Regions from separate parts of the Streptomyces sp. NPDC054757 genome, predicted to be linked through region 2. Evidence: riboswitches for the same ligand, from Rfam matches in the RefSeq annotation. Region 2 holds a riboswitch; each other region holds the start of a gene.
What was found. A riboswitch is a leader RNA that binds a small molecule or an ion and turns the genes downstream of it on or off. The one in region 2 is predicted to bind cyclic di-AMP.
Positions count from the first base shown of each region.

Region 1: it holds a riboswitch for cyclic di-AMP, as region 2 does, so the genes downstream of both, ACWGKJ_RS26030 (M23 family metallopeptidase) here and ACWGKJ_RS23455 (transglycosylase family protein) in region 2, are expected to answer to the same signal.
Region 3: it holds a riboswitch for cyclic di-AMP, as region 2 does, so the genes downstream of both, ACWGKJ_RS17630 (M23 family metallopeptidase) here and ACWGKJ_RS23455 (transglycosylase family protein) in region 2, are expected to answer to the same signal.

Region 1 covers NZ_JBSHBW010000025.1:15,398-23,119, forward strand. Annotated here, with positions in the region: gene trmB (tRNA (guanosine(46)-N7)-methyltransferase TrmB) at 1-734, shown strand, start outside; gene ACWGKJ_RS26020 (PrsW family intramembrane metalloprotease) at 808-2,238, shown strand; gene ACWGKJ_RS26025 (aldo/keto reductase) at 2,324-3,268, opposite strand; gene ACWGKJ_RS26030 (M23 family metallopeptidase) at 3,631-4,692, opposite strand; cyclic di-AMP (ydaO/yuaA leader) riboswitch at 4,704-4,844, opposite strand; gene ACWGKJ_RS26035 (PP2C family protein-serine/threonine phosphatase) at 5,130-6,281, opposite strand; tRNA gene ACWGKJ_RS26040 (tRNA-Met) at 6,445-6,518, opposite strand; gene ACWGKJ_RS26045 (metallophosphoesterase) at 6,720-7,722, opposite strand, start outside.
Region 2 covers NZ_JBSHBW010000021.1:34,754-42,475, forward strand. Annotated here, with positions in the region: gene ACWGKJ_RS23440 (nucleoside triphosphate pyrophosphohydrolase) at 1-674, shown strand, start outside; gene ACWGKJ_RS23445 (cytochrome P450 family protein) at 671-1,942, shown strand; gene ACWGKJ_RS23450 (transglycosylase family protein) at 2,071-3,141, shown strand; cyclic di-AMP (ydaO/yuaA leader) riboswitch at 3,399-3,585, shown strand; gene ACWGKJ_RS23455 (transglycosylase family protein) at 3,589-4,296, shown strand; gene eno (phosphopyruvate hydratase) at 4,584-5,873, shown strand; gene ACWGKJ_RS23465 (FtsB family cell division protein) at 6,002-6,478, shown strand; gene ACWGKJ_RS23470 (DUF501 domain-containing protein) at 6,641-7,189, shown strand; gene ACWGKJ_RS23475 (Ppx/GppA phosphatase family protein) at 7,281-7,722, shown strand, end outside.
Region 3 covers NZ_JBSHBW010000013.1:63,847-71,568, reverse strand. Annotated here, with positions in the region: gene ACWGKJ_RS17640 (HPr family phosphocarrier protein) at 33-314, shown strand; gene ACWGKJ_RS17635 (GntR family transcriptional regulator) at 513-1,190, opposite strand; gene ACWGKJ_RS17630 (M23 family metallopeptidase) at 1,500-2,303, opposite strand; cyclic di-AMP (ydaO/yuaA leader) riboswitch at 2,316-2,475, opposite strand; gene ACWGKJ_RS17625 (M16 family metallopeptidase) at 2,789-4,156, opposite strand; gene ACWGKJ_RS17620 (M16 family metallopeptidase) at 4,177-5,568, opposite strand; gene ACWGKJ_RS17615 (DNA gyrase/topoisomerase IV subunit A) at 5,750-7,722, shown strand, end outside.

The DNA.
Region 1 (7,722 bases), on a different contig from region 2:
GCTTCCCGGGCGGCCCCGCGGCCGACCCCGCGGGCTCGCACCACGAGCGCCGGATCCGCAGCTTCCAGCCGCGCCGCAGCCGCGTCACGACCGGGCAGGCCGACGCACTGGAGCGGCTCTGGCCGCGCTGGGGGCTGGACATCGACGGGCAGCGGGTGCTCGATCTGCCCGCTCTGTTCGACGGTCTCCCCGTGGTTCTGGAGATCGGCTTCGGCATGGGCGAGGCCACCGCGCAGATGGCCGCGGCCGACCCGTCGACCGGGATCCTCGCCACCGATGTGCACACCCCGGGCCAGGGAAACCTGCTGCGTCTCGCGGAGCGGAACGGGCTGTCCAACATCCGGGTGGCCAACGGTGACGCGATCATCCTGCTCCGCGAAATGCTGAAGCCGGACTCGCTCGCCGGGCTGCGCGTGTACTTCCCCGACCCCTGGCCCAAGAGCCGGCACCACAAGAGGCGGCTGATCCAGCCGGACTTCCTCGACCTGGCCGCGGGCCGACTCGCGCCCGGCGCCGTACTGCACTGCGCGACCGACTGGGTCCCGTACGCCGAGCAGATGCTGGAGGTGCTCACCGAGCACCCCTGCTTCGACAACACCACGGCGGACGGGGGTTACGCACCGCGGCCCGGGTTCCGGCCGCTGACCCGGTTCGAGGGCCAGGGACTCGACAAGGGCCACGCCGTGCACGATCTGCTGTTCCGCCGCAACGACCGGCCGGCCCCGCGTCCGTAACGGCGATGCCCGGCGGGCCCCGGAATCGGGTACGGCGTCGCGATTGTCGGTGCCGCTCGTTAGGCTCCATCGGGTGTACGAATCGAGCGTGCCGCCCGGGGCGGCCCATCCGGTGGTCCCGGTGTACGAGGAGCAGCCGCGCTTCGACGCCGTCCCCCCGCGTGCACACTGGCGCTACGCACCCCGCAGGGACTTCTGGCGGAGCAAGGCGCTGCGCGCCGCCGCGGTGATCATCGTTCTCGCCATCTGCGGACTGCTGATCCTCTCGCTGGTCCGCGAACAGACCGGCACCGAGGGCTTCCTGGTCGGCATCGGTCTCGCCGTGCTTCCGGTGCCGCTGCTCATGGCGGCCTTCCGCTGGCTCGACCGGGTGGATCCGGGCCCCTGGCGCAATCTGATCTTCGCCTTCGCCTGGGGCGCCTGTGCCGCCGCCCTGGTCGCGATCATCGCCAACTCCTTCGCCACGCACTGGATAGCGACCGCCACAGCGGATCCGACGAGCGCGGACACCCTCGGGGCGAGAGTGGTGGCGCCGGTCATCGAGGAGAGCGCGAAGGCCGCGGCGATCCTGCTGATCTTCCTCTTCCGCAGACGCCACTTCACCGGGATCGTGGACGGGGTGGTCTTCGCGGGCTTCACCGCGACCGGCTTCGCCTTCACCGAGAACATCCTCTATCTGGGCAGCGCCTTCGGCGAGGACAAGTCCCTGGGGTTCTCGGGTGTCCCGGCCGTGACGGCGGCGACCTTCTTCGCCCGGGTGGTCCTCTCGCCCTTCGCCCACCCGCTGTTCACCGTGCTGACCGGTATCGGCTTCGGTGTCGCGGCATCGGCCGCCGGGCACCAGCGGCTGCGCCGGACCGCACCGCCACTGCTCGGGCTGGTCTGCGCCATGGGCATGCACGCCCTGTGGAACAGCTCGTCGGCCTTCGGCACCTATGGCTTCTACCTGGTCTACGGCGCCTTCATGGTCCCGGCCTTCGGAACGGTCACCTGGCTGACGATCTGGACCCGCCAGCGGGAGCTGCGCACCATATCGGCCGAGCTGCCGGCCTACGCGGCGGCGGGCTGGCTGGCCCCCGCGGAACCGCTGGCGCTCTCGTCGATGCGGGCGCGCGCCCTGGCCCGCGCCTTCGCCGCGCGTACGTTCGGCGGAGGATTCGGCGCGACCAGCCCCCATCTGGGCCCTCACCCGGCGGCGTACGGCCAGAGCCCCTATCACCGGCCGCCCGCGCACGCCGACGCCAAGTCCCGTGCCCGGGCCGCGTCCCGCGCGGTCTCCGAGTACGAGGCCTTCGCGACCACCCTCGCCTTTCTGCGGCACCGGGCCCACCGCGGTGTGGTGGACCCGGACTTCGAGGCGCGCGAGCAGGAGCTGCTGCACCACCTCTGGCAGCGCAAGGAGATAGCCGGGCCCGCGCTGCTCCACGCCGCACAGGCGACCGGGCGGGTACGGGTGCCACCACCGCATCTGGACTACGGCGGCTACAACCCGTACCAGCACTGACCCGACCCGGGACGCCCCCGGAAAGCCGGCCGGCTCTCGGCCGCCCCCGGGATACCGGCCGGGCCCGGCCCGTTCTCTCGGACTCTCAGGCGGCGGCTGCGGTCAGCTCAGCCACCTCGGCGTCGGTGAGCTTCAGTTCGGCCAGGGCGGTCAGCGCGGGCAGCTGCTCGACCGTACGGGCCGAGGCGATCGGCGCGACGACGGTCGGCTGTGCCGCCAGCCAGGCCAGGGCGACGGTGGCGACCTCCGCCTCGTGCGCCGCCGCGATCTTGTCGAGCGCGGCGAGGACCTTCGGCCCCCGCTCGGTGTCCAGGTGCTGCGCCGCGCTGCCGGCCCGGACACTGTCGACGTCCGCGCCGGGCCGGTACTTGCCGGTGAGGAACCCGGAGGCCAGCGCGGAGTACGGGACGGCCGCCAGACCGTGCCGGGCCGCCACGTCCTGGAGCGCGCCCTCGTAGGTGTCGCGGGAGACCAGGTTGTAGTGCGGCTGCAGAGCGGAGTACCGGGCGAGCCCCTCGGCGTCGGAGAACGCCACGGAGGCGTCCAGCCGCTCGGGGCTCAGATTGGACGCGGCGATGGCGCGGACCTTGCCGGCCTTCACCAGATCGTCCAGGGCGGTGATGATCTCATCGACGGGTACGGACTCGTCGTCGCGGTGCGTGTAGTAGAGGTCGATGTAGTCGGTCCGGAGCCTGCTCAGCGACGCGTCGGCCGCGGCCTTGATGTTCGCGGCCGAGAGCCCCCGGTACTCGGGGTGCGAGCCGACCTTGGTGGCGACCACCACGTCTTCGCGGTTCCCGCGTGCGGCCAGCCAGTTGCCGATGACGGCCTCGGACTCGCCGCCCTTGTTGCCGGGCACCCACGACGAGTAGGTGTCCGCTGTGTCGATGAAGTTGCCGCCTGCCGCGGTGTAGGCGTCGAGCACGGCGAAGGACTGTTCTTCGTCGGCGCCCCAGCCGAAGACGTTGCCGCCGAGGGAGAGCGGGAAGACCTGGAGGCCGGAGGAGCCGAGTGCGCGGAGAGAAGTCATACGCCGGTCAACCCTGCGGTCGCCGCCCGCTATTCCGGCCCGCCCCCGTACGGACGAACCGGCAGCCCTGACGTCGGGGGGGATGCCGCCAGGGCTGCCGGGGTGCGGGACGCCGTATCCACCGGCGTTGCGCGCGGGGTGCCGTGCCTCCGGGCGTTCGCGCGGGGCGCCCGTCCTATGGATGTTGCGCAGGGGGCGCCATACCTGCGGACGTTCGTGCGGGGCGCCGTGCCCACGGACGTTGCCCACGGGCGTTGCCCACGGGCGTTCGCGCGGGTGCCATGTCTGCGGACGCCGCGCCGAGGCGCGGCCCTGCGTGCGAGTGCTCCGTGCGGGGGCCGGGCCCTGCCGGGCCGCGTTCCTTACGGGTTGAGGCCCTTGCCCTGGAGCCAGGTCATCGGGTCGACCGGGTCGCCGCCACCCGGCCGGACCTCCAGGTGCACATGCGGGCCCGTGACATTGCCGGTGGCGCCGACCCGGCCGATGACCTCGCCGGTGGCGACCTTCTGGCCGGCGCCGACCGAGATCGAGGACTGGTGGCAGAACCACAGCTCCGTACCGTCGTCGAGCGCGACGACCGTGCGGTAGCCGTACGCCCCGGCCCAGCCCGCCGACTTGACCGTGCCGCCGTGCACGGCCTTGATCGGGGTGCCGGTCGGCGCGGCGAAGTCGAGACCGGTGTGGTGGCCCGACGACCACATCGCACCGCCGTCGTTGAACCGCGAGGTGAGGGTGTACGAGGAGACGGGGAGCGAGTAGCCGGCCGCCAGCTTGGCGAGCCGCTCCTTCTCCGCCTTGGCCTCGGCCTCCGCCTCGGCCTTCTTCTTGGCCGCCTTCTCCTTGGCCGCCGCCTCGTCCCGCTTCTTCGCGGCCTCCGCCGACGCCTTCTCCGCGGCCGCCTTCTCGGCCGCCGCCTTGGCCTCGTCGTCGATCGCGCCCTGCTGCTGCTCGGCCTGCTGGAGGATTCGTGCCCGGAGGGCCTCGCCCGCGTCCGCGCTGCCCTTGCCGGTGGCCGCGGCGGTGGTGAGGGCCGCGTCGGCGGCGCCCGTCTCCGTACCGCCGTGGTCCGGCACGTCGCCGATGTCGGAGATCAGTGAGCCCACGCCGGGCAGCGATTCGGCCTCCGGCAGCTTGTCCTTGACGGACTGCGGGAGGTCGGGGAGCGAGATCGCGAGCGGCGGCTTGCTCTGCGCGCTGGCCATGCCGCCCGCGCCGACGGCCGCGATCACACCGACGCCGAGCACCGTGGAGCTGCGGGCGAGACCGTTGCGCTGCTTGGCGACCCGGTGTTTGCCGCGGACGGTACGGAGGGAGTCCTCGGTGGGATTCCACTCGTCCGGCGCGCCGCCTTCCGCACCGCCGAAACCGAGAGCATCGTCGTTCGGGAAGTAAAGCGTTTCGGGGGCAGGGTTGTTGGACGCCACGGAGGCGCACTCCTTTCCTTCCTTACCGCCTACCGGGTTAGCTGACGGGTTCGGAGCAGGAAGGTCTCCTACGGGCAGCCCTTGCGGAGAGGCCCGATTCACCCCAATTGGTGGTTCCCCGGTTCCCTTGCGGGATTCGGCGCGTGCGCACGGTGCCGCCTCTTGCGACGACTGGGACAACCGCGCTGCGTTATCGAACGTTAATAGACGCGAGGGCCGGATTCCAAGCTGTTCCGACTGATCGTTAACGGCTTTGGCCCGTACTTACCAGGACATAACCGGGCGGATTCGGGCGACTTGATCATCCCTCAGCGGTGGCCGGGAAACCTCGAAATCCTGATCGTGCGTCAACTGTTATGCGGAGTGGTGCTCTTCGACTACGGATCGTGTCCTCCGCGAATCACGTCCTTCGCGGATCACGTCATTCGCGGATCACGTCATTCGCGTTCACGCTCGCGGTGCACGATCCCCACCGTCCTGCGCCGCGCCGGCTGCCCCCGCAGCGGACGGCCCACCGCGAGCAGCGCCATGTCGTCCGTGGAGTGCCCGCCCGTGTGCAGCCGTACGTCGTCGGTCACCGCCGTCAGCAGTTCCTCGGGCCCCGGGAAGATCCGGCCGCGCAACCGCTCCTGCGGTTCGTAGAAGACCCCCTGCGCGTTCCTCGCCTCGGACAGCCCGTCGGTGTAGAGCAGCAGCGTGGACCCCGGCGGGAACGGCGTCTCGTCCGCCCGGTCCGGCCAGGCCGCCAGATCGGACAGCCCCAGCGGCAGCGCGGGATCGGTCGGGGCCAGGACGTGGACGTCCCCGTCCGCGTACAGCAGCAGCGGTTCGGGGTGGCCCCGGTTGAGCAGCCGGATCATGCCCTGGTTCTCGCGCGGGATCTCGGCGAGCGCGGCCGTGGTGAACCCCTCGAAGGCGTCGAGCCCTTCGCGCCGGATCCCCTCCCGGGTCAGCGCGCGCTCCAGCCGCTGGGCGACCTCCTCGATCGTCACCTCCTGTTCGGCGGCCTCCCGGAAGGCCCCGATCACCACGGCCACGGCCTCGACGGCGCCGAGCCCCTTGCCCCGCACGTCGCCTATGACCAGCCGGACCCCGTACGGGGTGTCCTGCACGGCGAAGAGGTCGCCGCCGATGAAGGTGCCGGCCTGGGCGGCCTCGTACCGCGCCGCGATGTGCAGTTCGGCGATCCGCTCGGACGGCACCGGCAGTACGGCGCGCTGCGCGGTCTCCGCGACGACCCGCGCCGATGCGAGTTCCTCGCCGCTTCGCCGGATGACGCGGTTGATGGCCAGCGCGACGCAGGACACCGTGAAGACGGTGATCAGTTCGGTGATCGCCGAGCCCCTGCCGGATGTGCCGTCAGCGGCACGGAGTCCCGCGATGGCCAGGACCGAGACGATCCCGGTGGTCAGGGTGGCCCGGAACGAGAAGAGCGGGGCTGCGATCACCGGGGCGGCGGCGAAGAACGGGGCGGCGGTGAACGCGGGCGGGGTCAGCTGGTCGAAGACCGCCCCGCCCACGATCAGCACGGCGGGGAGCACACGGAGTAACCCCCGCACCCAGCCCGAATCGTCTCGCTGCCCCACCAGTACCCTCCTGCCCGGTTCCGTAAAGCGGCGGACGGTACCGCGCCCTACCAGGCTGTCGGCACCCGGGCCGGTGTGCGATTCGGCCTCGGCCAAGTGGGGGAAGGACAGCGGGCCCCGGAAACGCCGAAGGCCCGGCACAGTGTGCCGGGCCTTCGGTCTTGAGTAGCGGGGACAGGATTTGAACCTGCGACCTCTGGGTTATGAGCCCAGCGAGCTACCGAGCTGCTCCACCCCGCGTCGGTGAACACAACTCTACGGCATGTCCGGGGGTGGTTCGAACCACTTACCGCCCGGGGCCGCTCCGGATCCCTCCGGACCGCCTGCGGATCCCTCCGGACGGCTCCGGACCGCTCCGGACCGCCTGCGGGGCCGGGGTGGCCTCCGCCGTCCGCCGTTCCCGGTGACGGCCTGGACCGCCGCTGACGTACGGCGCCTCGCTCACCCGCCCTCCGACGGGGCGGCCCCGCCGTCCGCTCCGGTGGCGGGCCCGCCACCGGAGCGCAGGGTGAGCAGGGTGATCTCGCTCGGCGCGAAGACCCGGAAGGGCGGCCCCCAGAAGCCGGTGCCCCGGCTGGTGTAGAGCTGGGTCCGCTCGCCGTGCCGGCTCAGGCCGTGCACCACCGGCTGGTCGATCCGTACGAGGAAGTTGAACGGCCAGATCTGGCCGCCGTGAGTGTGGCCGGAAACCTGTAGGTCGATACCGGCGGCAGCCGCCTGCCGGACGTACTTGGGCTGGTGGGCGACGAGCAGGACCGGCCAGTCCTGGTCCGTCCCCGCGAGAGCCCCGGCCAGGTTCGTACGGTGTCCGGCCAGTCCGGAGGATTCCGCCGTCACGTCGTCCACACCCGCGAGGACGAGCGGGTCGCCGCCGCGCTCCACCACGACGTGGGTGTTGTGGAGGGGTTCCCAGCCGAGTTCGGCCATGCGGTCCAGCCAGCCCTGCGCCTCCCCGAAGTACTCGTGGTTCCCCGTGACATAGACCTTCGCCAGCCGTGACCGGACCGTCCCGAGCGGCGCGGACTGCTCCCGGCGCTGGGCGGGTGTGCCGTCGGCGATATCACCGGCGTGGATCACGACGTCCGCGTCCAGCGCGTTGACCGCGTCGGTGACCCGCGCCGACCAGCGGGCCCGGTCGATCGGCCCGAAGTGGGTGTCGGCCAGCACGACGACACGGGTCCCGTCGAGGCCCCGGCCGAGCCGCGGGATACGGACGTCCAGCCGCTTCACCCGGGGGACCCTCATGGCCTCGTGGTGCCCCAGGGCCAGCAGCCCGGCCGAGACCACGGCGACGGCCGCGGCGATGATCCTGGCCCGTTCGTCACCGCCGGCGTCGAGCCCGACCAGCACGAGATGCACCAGACCGCCCAGCACCGACCAGGTGAACAGCACCCAGATCACCCCGAGGCTGCTGTCCGCGATACGCGCCGCCCGGTCGGCCCGT
Region 2 (7,722 bases):
TGCTGCCCGGTTCGTACGATCTGCCGGGCGCACGCCTCCTCGACCTGGTGCAGGTGATGGACCGGGTGCGCCGCGAGTGCCCGTGGACCTCCCAGCAGACCCACCGGGGGCTCGCCAAGTACCTGATCGAGGAGGCGTACGAACTCGTCGAGGCGATCGAGGACGGCGACCGGGACGAACTGCGCGAGGAGCTGGGGGACGTCCTGCTCCAGGTCGTCTTCCACGCCCGGATCGCGCAGGAGGGCACCGGCGATGAGGGGGACGAGCCGTTCTCCATCGACGATGTCGCGGGCGGCCTCGTCGAGAAGCTGATCCACCGCCACCCGCATGTCTTCGGCGACGAGACGGCGGAGACCGCCGATGACGTCCACGCCCACTGGAACCGGACCAAGGCGATCGAGAAGCAGCGCACATCGGTGACGGACGGCGTCCCGGTCGGCCAGCCGGCCCTCGCCCTCGCGGCGAAGCTGACCTCCCGGGTGCGGGGCTCGGATCTCGACGTACCGCTCCCGGCGGGCGAGGGCGTCGGCTACCGGCTGCTGGCCCTGGCCGCGAGCGCGGAGGCGGCCGGCACGGACCCGGAGGCGGCGCTGCGCGCGGCGGCGCGGGCGTACCGGGACGCGATCCGGGCCGTGGAGGGCGCGGCACCCCGGGCGGCTACCGTCGAGGAGTGACCGACAACAGCACCGCAGACCCGGCCCCCACCCTCTTCACCTGGGAGTTCGCGACCGATCCGTACCCCGCGTACGCCTGGCTGCGGGAGCACGCGCCCGTCCACAGGACCGCGCTGCCCAGCGGGGTGGAGGCCTGGCTGGTGACGCGGTACGCGGACGCTCGGGCGGCGCTCGCCGACCCCCGGCTGTCGAAGAACCCGGCGCACCACGCCGAGTCCCCGCACGCCAAGGGCAAGACCGGGATCCCGGGGGAGCGCAAGGCGGAGCTGATGACGCATCTGCTGAACATCGACCCGCCGGACCACACCCGGCTGCGGCGGCTGGTCTCCAAGGCGTTCACCCCGCGCACCGTCGCGCTCTTCGCCCCGCGGGTGCAGGAGCTGACGGACCGGCTGATCGACGGCTTCGTGGCGGACGGGAAGGCCGACCTCATCCATGACCTGGCCTTTCCGCTCCCCATCTACGCCATCTGCGATCTGCTCGGCGTCCCGCGCGAGGACCAGGACGACTTCCGGGACTGGGCGGGGATGATGATCCGTCACGGCGGCGGACCGCGCGGCGGGGTCGCGCGCTCGGTCAAGAAGATGCGGAACTACCTCGCCGAACTCATCCACCGCAAGCGGGAGAACCCCGGTGACGACCTCATCTCCGGTCTCATCAGGGCGAGCGACCACGGCGAGCACCTGACCGAGAACGAAGCCGCCGCGATGGCGTTCATCCTGCTCTTCGCCGGGTTCGAGACGACGGTCAACCTCATCGGCAACGGGATGTACGCGCTGCTCCGCAACCCGGAGCAGCGTGCGCGCCTTGAGACCTCACTGGCGGCCGGGGAGACCGGCCTCCTCGCCACCGGGGTCGAGGAACTGCTGCGCTACGACGGGCCGGTGGAGCTGGCCACCTGGCGGTTCGCCACCGAACCGCTGACCCTGGGCGGGCAGTCCGTCGCGGAGGGCGATCCCGTACTCGTCGTGCTGGCCGCCGCCGACCGCGACCCGGAGCGCTTCACCGAGCCGGACACGCTGGACCTCGGACGCACCGACAACCAGCACCTCGGCTACGGGCACGGCATCCACTACTGCCTCGGCGCGCCCCTGGCCAGACTGGAGGCGCAGACGGCGCTCGCCACCCTGTTGCGGCGCCTGCCCGGCCTGCGTCTGGCGGTGGGGCCCGACGAGATGCGGTGGCGCGGCGGGCTCATCATGCGGGGACTGCGCACGCTCCCGGTGGAGTTCGGGGACGCGTCGGATCCTGTCGGACCCTCAGTCTGACCAGGGCTGAAGTGACGTGCCGTCAAGAATGTGACTTTCACGTGATCTCCGCTGCATCGACTTGTGACTGACGTTCGAGTGCGGCTACGTTCACCCCTCAACTCATCCGTCACACGGAAGGCCACCGCATGCGCACCGGGAACGGTCGGCACCGCCGCCCCCGTCAGGCTCCAGCTCTAGTCGTAGCGGCAGGAGTCACGGGCTCGGCCATCGCCCTTCCGCTGCTGGCGTCGACCGGCGCCCACGCGGCCGACGCCACGACCTGGGACCGGGTGGCGCTGTGCGAGAGCGGCGGCATCTGGAGCGCCGACCTGGGCAACGGGCACTACGGCGGCCTCCAGTTCTCGCAGGCGGCCTGGGACAAGTACGGCGGCGGGCAGTACGCGATCCGCCCCGACCTGGCGAGCCGCTCCCAGCAGATAGCCGTGGCCGAGAAGGCGTACGCGGCCGAGGGGGCGAAGTTCTGGGCCAGTTGTGCGGCCGTCGCCGGGCTGACGAAGGACGACGCGGACACGGCCACCGTGGACCCGGGCTCCCCGGCCACCACGAGCCCCACTCCTTCGAAGCCGGCCGGCTCTGACGGGGGATCGAAGAGCACGAATACGGACGGATCGGGGCAGAAGTCATCGAAGGGGACGAGTTCGAGCCCGTCCGACTCCTCCTCCCCCACGGGCTCGCCCTCATCGGACTCCTCTCCTTCGGACTCTCCTTCCGGCTCCTCCTCCGGGTCGTCCTCGCCGTCATCTGACGCATCTTCGGATACATCAGGCACATCAGGCGCATCGGGCGGATCCGGCAGACCCGACTCTTCGGCTCATGCGGACGCCTCGGACTCCGCCTCGCCGTCCACTTCTGACCCGGCGACACCCGCCGACTCCGCCAACGGAGATGCTCCGGCGTCTCCGGACACTTCCGGGGCGGGCAGACACCGGGGCGGAGAGTCCGCCGACGGCCCCGGTGCGCACCGCGACGAGTCCGGGCGGCATGCCTCGCGCGGGGGAAACCCCTCCCGGAATGACGCCCGTACGGACGGCAGCTACACCGTCCGGGCGGGTGACAACCTCTGGTCCATCGCGAAGGCCCATGATCTGCCCGGCGGATGGCCCGCGCTCTACGCGGCGAACCATCGGACGGTCGGAGCCGATCCGGACTTCATCGTCCCTGGCCAGAGCCTTGATCTCGACCAAAATCAGGGGTAGTTAGCGCCTGTATGTCCGCTTCTGTTCGAGTGAGACATGGCTCTCGTCGGTCCGGCTGAATGTCCGTACTGTCCACCCGGCGCATGTCGCCTCTCACCTGCGAAAACGGGACATGCGCGGTCGTAAACCCGGGATTTGCTCGCCGATGTTCATCTTTGAATATCGGGGTGTCCTGTGATTACGGTCAGACCGCTCGCACCGCGGGCCTCTTCGATCGCCACGCCGAATCCTGCCATCGGTCGAGGGGAAGCAGTTGACGCTAAGAAGCGCCGCAGGCAGGAGCGGGGGACCCAGGTAAGCGCCGGGTCCGGCCGTCCGTTCAGAGTCAGAGAACGGCACGAACCGGGACCGGCTTGGGGTGAAGCTGTGCGCTAGGCCGCGCAGCCGGGCAACTCATTGGCCCGAACCCGACAGCTCACCTCGTAGGCGTCGGTGAGGAGATTCTTCATGCTGTTTTCCAGCAAGTCCAAGCACCGTCGCCCCTCGAAGGCCGTCCGCGTCGCCACCCTCGCCGGTGTCGCCGGAGCGGCTGTGGCCGTGCCGCTGATCGGTGCGACCTCCGCATCCGCCGCCTCGGTCTCCACCTGGGACGCCGTCGCGCAGTGCGAGTCCGGTGGCAACTGGTCCACCAACACGGGCAACGGTTACTACGGCGGCCTGCAGTTCAACAACTCCAGCTGGGCCGCCGCCGGTGGTACGCAGTACGCGCCCCGCGCCGACCTCGCCACCAAGGGCCAGCAGATCGCCACGGCCGAGAAGCTCCTCGCCATGCAGGGCCCGGGTGCCTGGTCCTGCGCCGGTGCCGGCGGCCTGACCAGCGGTGGTCCCAGCCCGGACGTCTCCACCTCTTCGAACGGCTCCTCGTCGTCCAGCGCCGACCAGCAGAGCGGCCACAGCGACCAGCAGGCCGCTTCGCGCAGCGAGGCCCGCACCAGTGCGCCGGCCGCCCCGAAGCACGCCGCCCCCCGCCACGCCGCGCCCACCACGATCAAGAAGGGTGACGGCGAGTACAAGGTCAAGGCCGGCGACACCCTCTCCACGATCGCCAAGGCCGAGCACGTCCGCGGTGGCTGGAAGAAGGTCTACGACCTGAACAAGGACATCGTGAAGCAGGCCGACCTGATCTACCCCGGTCAGCAGCTCCACCTGAGCTGATATCAGCTCTCCCCCCAGCACCCCCGGCCCGGCGCGACTCCCCCGTACGCGCCGGGCCGGGGGTCTCTCCGCCGGGGCCGCATCCCGGCCCACAGCTCGGCCGACGGGGGGCCGCCAGCGGGTTACCGCCTGGTAGGTATGCTGACTTTCATACTGTCTTGCGATCTTTTGGGCCCTTTTTCGTCCCAGGGTCCGGGCGCCCTGCCGACTGAGCCCCCCGGGCCGGTTAGGCTCTTGGCGCAAGGCCAAAGAGACCCTGCGCCCATAGCGTCACATCCCAGAAGGAGATGCTAGTGCCGTCCATCGACGTCGTCGTAGCCCGGGAAATCCTGGACTCCCGAGGCAACCCCACGGTCGAGGTCGAGGTCGGCCTCGACGACGGCAGCACGGGCCGTGCCGCCGTCCCGTCCGGCGCCTCCACCGGTGCGTTCGAGGCCATCGAGTTGCGCGACGGTGACCCCAACCGCTACCAGGGCAAGGGTGTCGAGAAGGCAGTCCTCGCCGTCATCGAGCAGATCGGCCCGGAGCTCGTCGGCTACGACGCCACCGAGCAGCGCCTGATCGACCAGGCGATGTTCGACCTGGACGCGACGGAGAACAAGGGCTCCCTCGGCGCCAACGCCATCCTCGGCGTCTCGCTCGCCGTGGCGCACGCCGCTTCCGAGGCTTCCGACCTCCCGCTCTTCCGCTACCTGGGCGGCCCGAACGCGCACCTGCTGCCCGTTCCGATGATGAACATCCTGAACGGCGGGTCGCACGCCGACTCCAACGTCGACATCCAGGAGTTCATGATCGCGCCGATCGGCGCCGAGTCCTTCTCGGAGGCGCTGCGCTGGGGCGCCGAGGTCTACCACACCCTCAAGAAGGTCCTGAAGACCAAGGGCCTGTCGACCGGCCTCGGCGACGAGGGCGGCTTCGCGCCGAACCTGGAGTCGAACCGCGCCGCTCTCGACCTCATCATCGAGGCCATCAAGGAGGCCGGTTACGCGCCGGGCAAGGACATCGCGCTCGCGCTCGACGTCGCCGCCTCCGAGTTCTACAAGGACGGCACGTACGAGTTCGAGGGCAAGTCCCGCTCGGCCGCCGAGATGACCGAGTACTACGAGGAGCTCGTCGCCTCGTACCCGCTCGTCTCCATCGAGGACCCGCTGTACGAGGACGACTGGGACGGCTGGAAGGTCATCACCGACAAGCTGGGCGCCAAGGTCCAGATCGTCGGCGACGACCTCTTCGTCACCAACCCGGAGCGGCTGGCCCGCGGTATCGAGGAGGGCTCAGCCAACGCCCTGCTCGTCAAGGTCAACCAGATCGGTTCGCTGACCGAGACCCTGGACGCCGTCGAGCTGGCCCAGCGCAACGGCTTCAAGTGCATGATGTCGCACCGCTCCGGCGAGACCGAGGACGTCACCATCGCCGACCTCGCGGTCGCCGTGAACTGCGGCCAGATCAAGACCGGCGCCCCGGCCCGCTCGGACCGCGTCGCCAAGTACAACCAGCTGCTGCGCATCGAGGAGATCCTCGACGACGCCGCGGTCTACGCGGGCCGCTCGGCGTTCCCGCGCTTCCGCTCCAACTGATCGGGCCGCAGCACCGCATAGCTGAATCAGCTGAATCAGCAGCGAAGGCGCAGCCACGCGCAGCCGTCCCCGTACCCGGTCCCGTACCGTGTCCGGGGACGGACGTGCGTGTGTAACGGGGAGGCGGCATGGCAGGGAACCGGGACCGGTTCTCCACCGCGACCAGACTCAGGGTGCTCGGTGAGCAGACCGCGGCCCGTGTCTACCGCTCCCAGTCCAGGCGCCAGGCGCGCAGACCCCGGCTCACCGGCCGGGCGGCGATACTGCTGATGGTGCTCTGCACCCTGGTGGTGGCGCTCGCCTACCCGATGCGGCAGTACGTGTCGCAGCGGGGCGACATCGCCGACCAGCGGCGCCAGGTCAGCGACGCGAAGGCGCGCGTCGAGGAGCTGCGGGACCAGAAGGCCCGCCTCCAGGACAACGCGTACGTGGAGCGGCTGGCCCGTGAGCAACTGCACTTCGTGCGGCCGGGGGAGACCAACTACACCATGGTCGACCCCGACTCCCGCACCCAGCACTCCGCGGGCAAGGGCGCCGCGGACCGGCCGTGGTACTCCAACGTGTGGGACGGCGTGGACAGCGCGGACCGCACCAAGGCGCCGTAGCCCGGGGGCGCCGGACCTCCGGGCCACGGACCGGTGGTGCCTCGTCGGCCACCGGCTCCGCGTACGCCCCGTAAGCACGCGCCCCGTGCACCGGCACCCCGCTCCACCGGCACACCCGCCCCACCCCCATCCCCTTCACAGCCACTCAGATCCAAGGCAGGCATGGAAACGCCCCCTCCGCAGACCGAACGTACCGAGCCCACCGACGCGGACATCAGCGCGTTCAAGGAGCAGCTCGGCCGACCGCCCCGCGGGCTGCGCGCCATCGCGCACCGCTGCCCGTGCGGCAACCCGGACGTCGTCGAGACGGCCCCGCGTCTGGAGGACGGCACGCCGTTTCCGACGACGTACTACCTGACCTGCCCGCGTGCCGCCTCCGCGATCGGAACGCTGGAGGCGAACGGGGTGATGAAGGAGATGACCGAGCGGCTGGGCACCGACCCGGAACTGGCCGCCGCCTACCGGGCCGCACACGAGGACTACCTGGCGCGCCGCGACGCCATCGAGGTCCTGGAGGGCTTCCCGAGCGCGGGCGGGATGCCGGACCGGGTCAAGTGCCTGCACGTCCTGGTGGGCCACTCGCTGGCCGCGGGGCCGGGCGTCAACCCGCTGGGGGACGAGGCGATCGCGATGCTGCCCGAGTGGTGGGCGAAGGGCCCGTGCGTGCCGCGGGCGCGGGACGGCGAGGGCTCCGCCCCGCTGGGCGACTGAGGATCGGGGCCGGGCGGAGATGGCTCCGCGCGGCCCGGTGACTGAGGATCAGGGCCGGGACGGAACCCCGGCCCCACGAGAGGACACCCATATGACCCGCGTCGCTGCCATTGACTGCGGCACGAACTCCATCCGTCTGCTCGTCGCGGACGCCGACCCCGCCACCGGTGAACTCGTCGATCTGGACCGGCGGATGACCATCGTCCGGCTCGGCCAGGACGTCGACCGGACGGGCCGGCTCGCCCCCGAGGCGCTGGAGCGGACCTTCGCGGCCTGTACGGAGTACGCCGAGGTCATCAAGGCCCATGGCGCCGTACATCTCCGCTTCGTCGCCACCTCGGCGTCCCGGGACGCCGAGAACCGCGACGAGTTCGTCAGCGGGGTGCGCGACATCCTCGGTGTCGAACCCGAGGTGATCACGGGAGACCAGGAGGCCGAGTTCTCCTTCACCGGCGCGACGAAGGAGCTGGCCGGCCAGGGCGGCGAGTACCTGGTGGTGGACATCGGCGGCGGCTCCACCGAGTTCGTCGTCG
Region 3 (7,722 bases), on a different contig from region 2:
GACAACTGTCGCAGAACTCGAAGGGCAACACCATGGCTGAGCGTCGCGTCAAGGTCGGCTGGACCGAGGGACTGCACGCCCGACCGGCCTCCATCTTCGTCCGTGCCACCACGGCTTCGGGGGTGCCGGTGACGATCGCGAAGAACGGCAGCAACCCGGTGAACGCCGCATCGATGCTCGCCGTACTCGGCCTGGGCGTGGAGGGCGGCGAGGAGATCGTGCTCACCTCGGACGTGGAGGGCGCCGACGCCGCCCTGGACCGGCTGGCCAAGCTGGTCACCGACGGGCTCGACGAACTCCCCGAGACCGTCTGAGTATTCTGTCTTTCCGGGTGCCGGGCATGCGGCTGCGCAGCGAACGCACCGGAACATCCGAAAAGCAGAACATAAAAAGACTGCACAGAAAAAGACAGCACGAAAGAGGAGATGGATTACCGGATTCCTCTCGGACGGGCGCGAAAGAGCAGCGGCCGGCAAGCCGAAATTATCTGCTCCCTGTATACGGCAGCACTGTTAATCGGTGATGCCGACAGTGTTTACGGCATGTTTCGGATCCTTCCCGCGCCCCGGTTTCCGCAGCCGGTGCGCCGCCCTGGCGTGCTCCGCGTGCAGAGCGGTGAGCGCACGGGCCCGCTCCGCGTCGCCGCGCGCCACCGCGTCCACGATCGAGCCGTGCTCGGCCCAGGACACGACCGGAAGGACCGGCTGCTCGACGGCGTACATCCAGCCGATCTTCTGCCGCAGCTGGCCCAGCAGCGTGGTCAGCGCCGAGCTGCCCGATGCCTGCGCGAGCGTCTCGTGGAACCAGCCGCCGAGAGACCGCAGGTCCTCGCCCTGCCCCCGCCCGGCCCGCTCCTGCCCCAGCCTCACCAGGCCGCGCAGCACTTTCAGATGGGCTTCGGTCCGCCGCTGCGCGGCGCGCGCCGCGCCCATCGGCTCCAGCAGCATCCGCATCTCCAGCAGGTCGGCCGCCTCACGCTCGGTCGGTTCGGCGACACAGGCGCCCGCATGGCGGCGGGTGACCACGAACCCCTCGGACTCCAGGGTCCGCAGAGCCTCGCGGACCGGGACCCGCGAGACGCCGTAACGGCGCGCGAGCACCTCCTCGGTCAGCCGGCCGCCGCGCTCGTACACCCCCGAGATGATGTCGTCACGGATTGCCGTGCATACCGAATGCGCGGGAATACGCATGCCCCAACCTCCGCATCGACGTCCGCCTATCGCGGCCTGTCCACAGCTGTGCGGTGACTCTATGGCAGGGCGGGTCAATTCCCGAAGGCCCCCGGTAAATCATGGATATCTTTTGGCCAGGCAGAAACCGGCCGTGCGAACACCGGGCGCTGGAAATGCCTCGTGCGCGGATCCGGAACGCGAGTGGCCCCGGCGCGCGGCGGACGCGCCGGGGCGGCGGAAGAGGACCGGCCGGGGACCGGCCGGGGGCACACGTGGCTCGCCCGGGCCTGCCGGGGTCGGACGTGGACCGCCCGGGGCCCTGCCGGGTCAGACGTGGACGCCGTGCGAGCGCAGATAAGCGACGGGGTCGATGTCCGAGCCGTAGTCGGGACCCGTGCGGGCCTCGAAGTGGAGGTGCGGGCCCGTGACGTTGCCGGTGGCGCCGGAGAGCCCGATCCGCCGGCCCGGAGTGACGGACTGGCCGACCGAGACGCCGATGGACGAGAGATGGCCGTACTGCGTGTACGTGCCGTCATGCATCCGGATGACGATGTTGTTGCCGTACGCACCGCCCCAGCCGGCCTCCACGACCGTGCCGGCGCCGACGGCGTGGACCGGGGTGCCACTCGCGGCATGGAAGTCGATACCGGTGTGGCTGCCGGAGGACCAGAGGCTGCCACCGGTCTTGTAGCCGGTGGAGACGTACGAGTCGGCGACCGGGACCACATAGGCGTTGAGGCGTTCACGGGCCTGGGCGCGGGCCGCGCGCTGTTCGGCAGCCCTGGCGGCGTGTTCCCGCTCGGCCTTCGCCTTCGCTGCCGCCCTGGCCCTGGCCTTCGCCACGGCCTCGGCGTGGTCGGCCTCGTGCTGCTGTGCGGTGGCCTGGGCGGCTATCCGGTCGGCGACCGTGTCCCCCACGAGGATGGTCCGGTCGAGACGGGCTTCCTGCGCGGTGGAGACCTGCGCGCCGTCGGCCACCGCCGGGGAGGCGAGGGCGCCGATGACACCGGCTGTTGCGAGGGTGGCGGCTCCGGCGATGCCGACGGCCCTGCGGTTCGGACGGCTCGGGTGGTCCGTGCGGGCCGGGCGGTTGGGGGCACGGTGCTTGCCGGTGGGACGGCTGAACGCCATGGAGGGGCTGGTCCTTTCCTTCCCTGTCGCCTACCGGGTTAGCTGACGGGTTCGGAGCAGGAAGGTCCCCTACGGGCCCGCCCCTGCGGAGCGGCCCCGATTCACCCCAGGGACTGAGTGGGTCCCCGGCTCCCCCGGCTCGCGCCTGACGGGGACTCGGCGATCGCTGTCCGGCGCCGCGGTCGCGGCTTATGTCCGACGGACAGCGAGTGTGACGCTAAGCCGTCGGTCCCGGCCGCACCAAACGGACAGCGGATTCTGTCGCACATCCCACATCCCACATCCGACGTCCAGCAGCCCATCCCCGACAGCCGGTACCCAGCGGCCCATGTCCAGCTGCCCGCAGCCGGTACCGGGCCTGGCCGCGCGGCCTCGGGACAGCCCGGGCAACGGACCCCGCCGCGAACGGACGGGGTCCCGGCGGACTCACCGCCCGCCGGGACCCCGCAGCATGGGCCGCCCTGTGGCAGGGGCGGCCGGCGCGCTCAGCCGCTGACCACGGTCACTTCCCCGATGCCCAGCGCCCTGACCGGCTCCACGATCTGCGCGGCGTCCCCGACCAGCACCGTCACCAGCCGGTCGTCGGGGAAGGCGGAGACCACGGCGGCGGTCGCCTCGACCGTGCCGGTCGCGGCGAGACGGGCGTACAGCTGGGCCTGGAAGTCGTCCGGCAGATGCTGCTCGACCTGGTCGGCGAGGGTGGCCGCGACCGCGGCGGCCGTCTCGTACTTCAGCGGGGCGACCCCCACCAGGTTCTGTACGGCGACATCCCGCTCGGCGTCGGTCAGCCCGCCCGCGGCCAGCGTCCTCAGGACCTTCCAGAGGTCGTCGAGCGCGGGCCCGGTCGACTCGGTGTCCACCGAACCGCTGATGGCGAGCATGGCGGCGCCCGTCCCGTCGGCGGCCGAGCGGATCACCTGGCTGAAGGCCCGCACTCCGTAGGTGTAACCCTTCTCCTCACGCAGGACTCGGTCCAGACGGGAGGTGAGCGTGCCGCCCAGGCAGTAGGTGCCGAGGACCTGGGCGGGCCAGACACGGTCGTGCCGGTCCGCGCCGATCCGGCCGATCAGCAGCTGGGTCTGGACCGCACCCGGGCGGTCCACGACGACCACCCGGCCGGTGTCGTCCGCGGTGATCGGGGGGACCGGGCGGGGCGTGCCCGCGTTGCCCTTCCACTCGCCGAGGGTCTCGGCGAGCACCGCGTCCAGGTCGGTCCCCGCCAGGTCGCCGACGACGACCGCGGTGGCCGTGGACGGGCGGACGTACGCGTCGTAGAAGGCGCGGACACCGGCCGCGTCGATACGCCCCACGGTCTCCTCGGTGCCCTGGCGCGGACGCGACATACGGGCGGTGGCCGGGAACAGCTCCTTGGAGAGCTGCTTGGCAGCGCGGCGGGCCGGGTTGGCCAGCTCGTGCGGGATCTCGTCAAGCCGGTTGCCCACGATCCGCTCGACCTCGCTCGGGGCGAAGGCAGGCGCCCGCAGCGCGTCGGCGAGCAGGCCGAGCGCCTTGGGCAGCCGGGAGACCGGGACTTCGAGGGAGACCCGGACACCGGGGTGGTCGGCGTGCGCGTCGAGGGTGGCGCCGCAGCGCTCCAGCTCGGCGGCGAACTCCTCCGCGCTGTGCTTGTCGGTGCCCTCGGAGAAGGCCCTCGCCATGATCGTGGCAATGCCGTCGAGCCCCTCGGGCTCGGCGTCCAGCGGGGCGTCGAGGCTGATCTCGACAGCGACGACCTGCTGTCCCGGGCGGTCGCAGCGCAGCACCGTCAGCCCGTTGGGCAGGGTGGAGCGCTCGGGGGCCGGGAAGGCCCAGGGCCTGGGGGCACCCGCCTGGGGCTGCGGGTGGAAGGTCATGGTCACGGCCGCGGGGTCGGTCACTGGTCCGCCTCTGTGCTGTTGCTGTCGGTGGCTGCGGTGGCCGGGTCGGATTCGGCGTCCGCACGGGTCTCTTCGGGCTCATCGGCGGTGACGGGCTCGTACACCAGGACAGCCCTGTTGTCGGGGCGCAGCCGGGCCTTGGCGACCGCCTGCACCTCGTCGGCCGTGATGTCCAGCACCCGGCCCACCGCGGTCAGCGCCAGCTGCGGGTCGCCGAACAGCACGGCGTACCTGCACAGTTCGTCGGCGCGGCCGGCGACCGTACCGAGCCGGTCGAGCCACTCGCGCTCCAGCTGGGCCTGCGCGCGCTCCATCTCCTCGGCCGTGGGGCCCTCGGCCGCGAAGCGGGCCAGTTCCTCGTCGACGGCCGCCTCGATCTGCGGGACCTCGACACCGCCGGACGTCTTGACGTCCAGCCAGCCGAGCGAGGGGGCGCCGGAGAGCCGCAGCAGACCGAAGCCGGCCGCGACCGCCGTACGGTCCCGGCGCACCAGCCTGTTGTGGAGCAGTGACGACTCGCCGCCGCCCAGGATCGTCAGCGCGATGTCCGCGGCGTCGCACGCGCGGGTGCCGTCCTCGGGGAGCCGGTAGGCGGCCATCAGGGCGCGCGACGGCACCTCCTCGTACAGCTCCTCGCGCACCTCGCCACCGAGGGTGTCGGGCAGTGAGCCGTCCCGCGGCGGCTGCTTGCCGTCGTGGGAGGGGATGGTGCCGAAGTACTTCTCCACCCAGGCGAGCGTCTGCTCCGGGTCGATGTCGCCGACAACCGAGAGGACGGCGTTGTTGGGCGCGTAGTTCGTACGGAAGAACGCCCGCGCGTCCTCCAGCGTCGCCGCGTCCAGGTCGGCCATGGAGCCGATCGGCGTGTGGTGGTACGGATGGCCCTCCGGGTAGGAGAGTGCGGTCAGCTTCTCGAACGCCGTGCCGTACGGCACGTTGTCGTAGCGCTGGCGGCGTTCGTTCTTGACGACGTCCCGCTGGTTCTCCATGGACTCCTCGTCGAGCGCGGCGAGGAGGGAGCCCATCCGGTCGGCCTCCAGCCAGAGCGCCAACTCCAGCTGGTGCGCGGGCATCGTCTCGAAGTAGTTGGTGCGCTCGAAGCTGGTGGTGCCGTTGAGCGAGCCTCCGGCCCCCTGCACCAGCTCGAAGTGGCCGTTGCCCTCGACCTGTCCCGAACCCTGGAACATCAGGTGCTCGAAGAGGTGGGCGAGTCCGGTACGGCCCTTGACCTCGTGGCGTGAACCGACGTCGTACCAGAGGCAGACCGCGGCGACCGGGGTCAGGTGGTCCTCGGAGAGCACCACCCGCAGGCCGTTGGCCAGCCGGTGCTCGGTCGCTGTCAGGCCGCCGGAGGCGGCCTCGGCCGTGGCCGTGTGACCCATGGGCATGTACGTCCCTTCGATCGCGTGTGTTGACCGCGTTGGAATGCAGTCCTGCCACTGTATGCAAGCGCACCGACAGCCGGGAGCCATCCCGGTGTGCACGGGTCGCGGTCGGCGTTGTCGGTGGGACAGTCCACAATGGTCGGCGTCAGTACCGGACCAGGCACGTGAAGGAGCCGCAGCAGCGATGGCCCGCCGCAGCACGAAGACCCCGCCGCCGGAGGACTTCGAGGAGAAGATTCTCGACATCGACGTGGTCGATGAAATGCAGGGCTCCTTCCTGGAGTACGCGTACTCGGTGATCTACTCACGGGCCCTGCCGGACGCCCGTGACGGCATGAAGCCCGTACACCGGCGCATTCTCTACCAGATGAACGAGATGGGGCTGCGGCCCGACCGCAGCTATGTGAAGTGCGCCCGGGTCGTCGGCGAGGTCATGGGCAAGCTGCACCCGCACGGCGACGCCTCGATCTACGACGCCCTGGTGCGGCTCTCGCAGTCCTTCTCCATGCGGCTCCCGCTGGTCGACGGACACGGCAACTTCGGCTCGCTCGGCAACGACGACCCGCCGGCCGCGATGCGGTACACCGAGTGCCGGATGGCTGACGCCACGTCACTGATGACCGAGTCGATCGACGAGAACACGGTCGACTTCGAGCCGAACTACGACGGCCAGGAGCGCGAGCCCGGCGTGCTCCCGGCGGCCTACCCGAACCTCCTGGTGAACGGCTCGTCCGGGATCGCGGTCGGGATGGCCACCAATATGCCCCCGCACAATCTGGGCGAGATCATCGCGGCGGCCCGCCATCTGATCAAGCACCCGGGCGCCGATCTCGACACCCTGATGCGCTTCGTGCCGGGCCCCGATCTGCCGACCGGCGGCCGGATCGTGGGTCTCGACGGGATCAGGGACGCGTACGAGCGCGGGCGCGGCACCTTCAAGATCCGTGCGACGGCCACCGTGGAGAACGTCACGGCGCGCCGCAAGGGCATCGTCGTCACCGAACTGCCCTTCGCGGTCGGCCCGGAGAAGGTGCGGGCGAAGATCAAGGACCTGGTGGCGTCGAAGAAGCTCCAGGGCATCGCGGACCTGAAGGACCTCACCGACCGGGCGCACGGGCTGCGGCTGGTCATCGAGATCAAGAACGGTTTCGTGCCCGAGGCCGTGCTCGAACAGCTCTACAAGCTCACCCCGATGGAGGAGTCCTTCGGGATCAACAACGTGGCGCTGGTCGACGGGCAGCCGCTGACGCTGGGCCTCAAGGAGCTGCTTGAGGTCTATCTCGACCACCGCTTCTCGGTCGTCAGACGGCGCAGCGAGTTCCGCAGGACCAAGCGGCAGGACCGGCTGCATCTGGTCCTCGGGCTGCTCGTGGCGCTGCTCGACATCGACGAGGTCATCCGTCTGATCCGCTCCAGCGACAACTCGGCGCAGGCCAAGGAGCGGCTGATCTCGCACTTCTCGCTGAGTGAGACGCAGACCCAGTACATCCTGGACACCCCGCTGCGCCGGCTCACCAAGTTCGACCGGATCGAGCTGGAGAGCGAGCGCGACCGGCTGAACAGCGAGATCGAGGAGCTGACCCGGATCCTGGAGTCCGACGCGGAGCTGCGCAAGCTGGTCTCGTCCGAACTGGCCGCGGTGGCCAAGAAGTTCTCCACCGATCGCCGGACCGTCCTGCTGGAGTCGGCGGGGACCCCGGTGGCCGCGGCCGCCCTCCAGGTCGCCGACGACCCCTGCCGGGTACTGCTGTCGTCCACGGGGCTCCTGGCGCGTACGGCCACCGCCGACGGGCTCAGCACCGAGGGGCAGAAGCGCACCAAGCACGATGTGGTGGTCTCGGCCGTGCCGGCGACGGCGCGGGGCGACATCGGCGTGGTGACATCGGCCGGCCGGCTGCTGCGGCTCGGCGTGATCGACCTGCCGCAGCTGCCCGACACCGCGTCCGCGCCCAGCCTGGCGGGCGGTGCGCAGATCGCGGAGTTCGTCTCGCTCGCCGACGGTGAGCGGGTCGTCTGTCTCACCACGGTCGACGAGTCGTCACCGGGTCTGGCGATCGGTACCGAACAGGGCATCGTCAAGCGGGTGGTGCCCGACTACCCGGCCCACAAGGACGAGTTGGAGGTCATCGGCCTGCGGGACGGCGACCGGATCGTCGG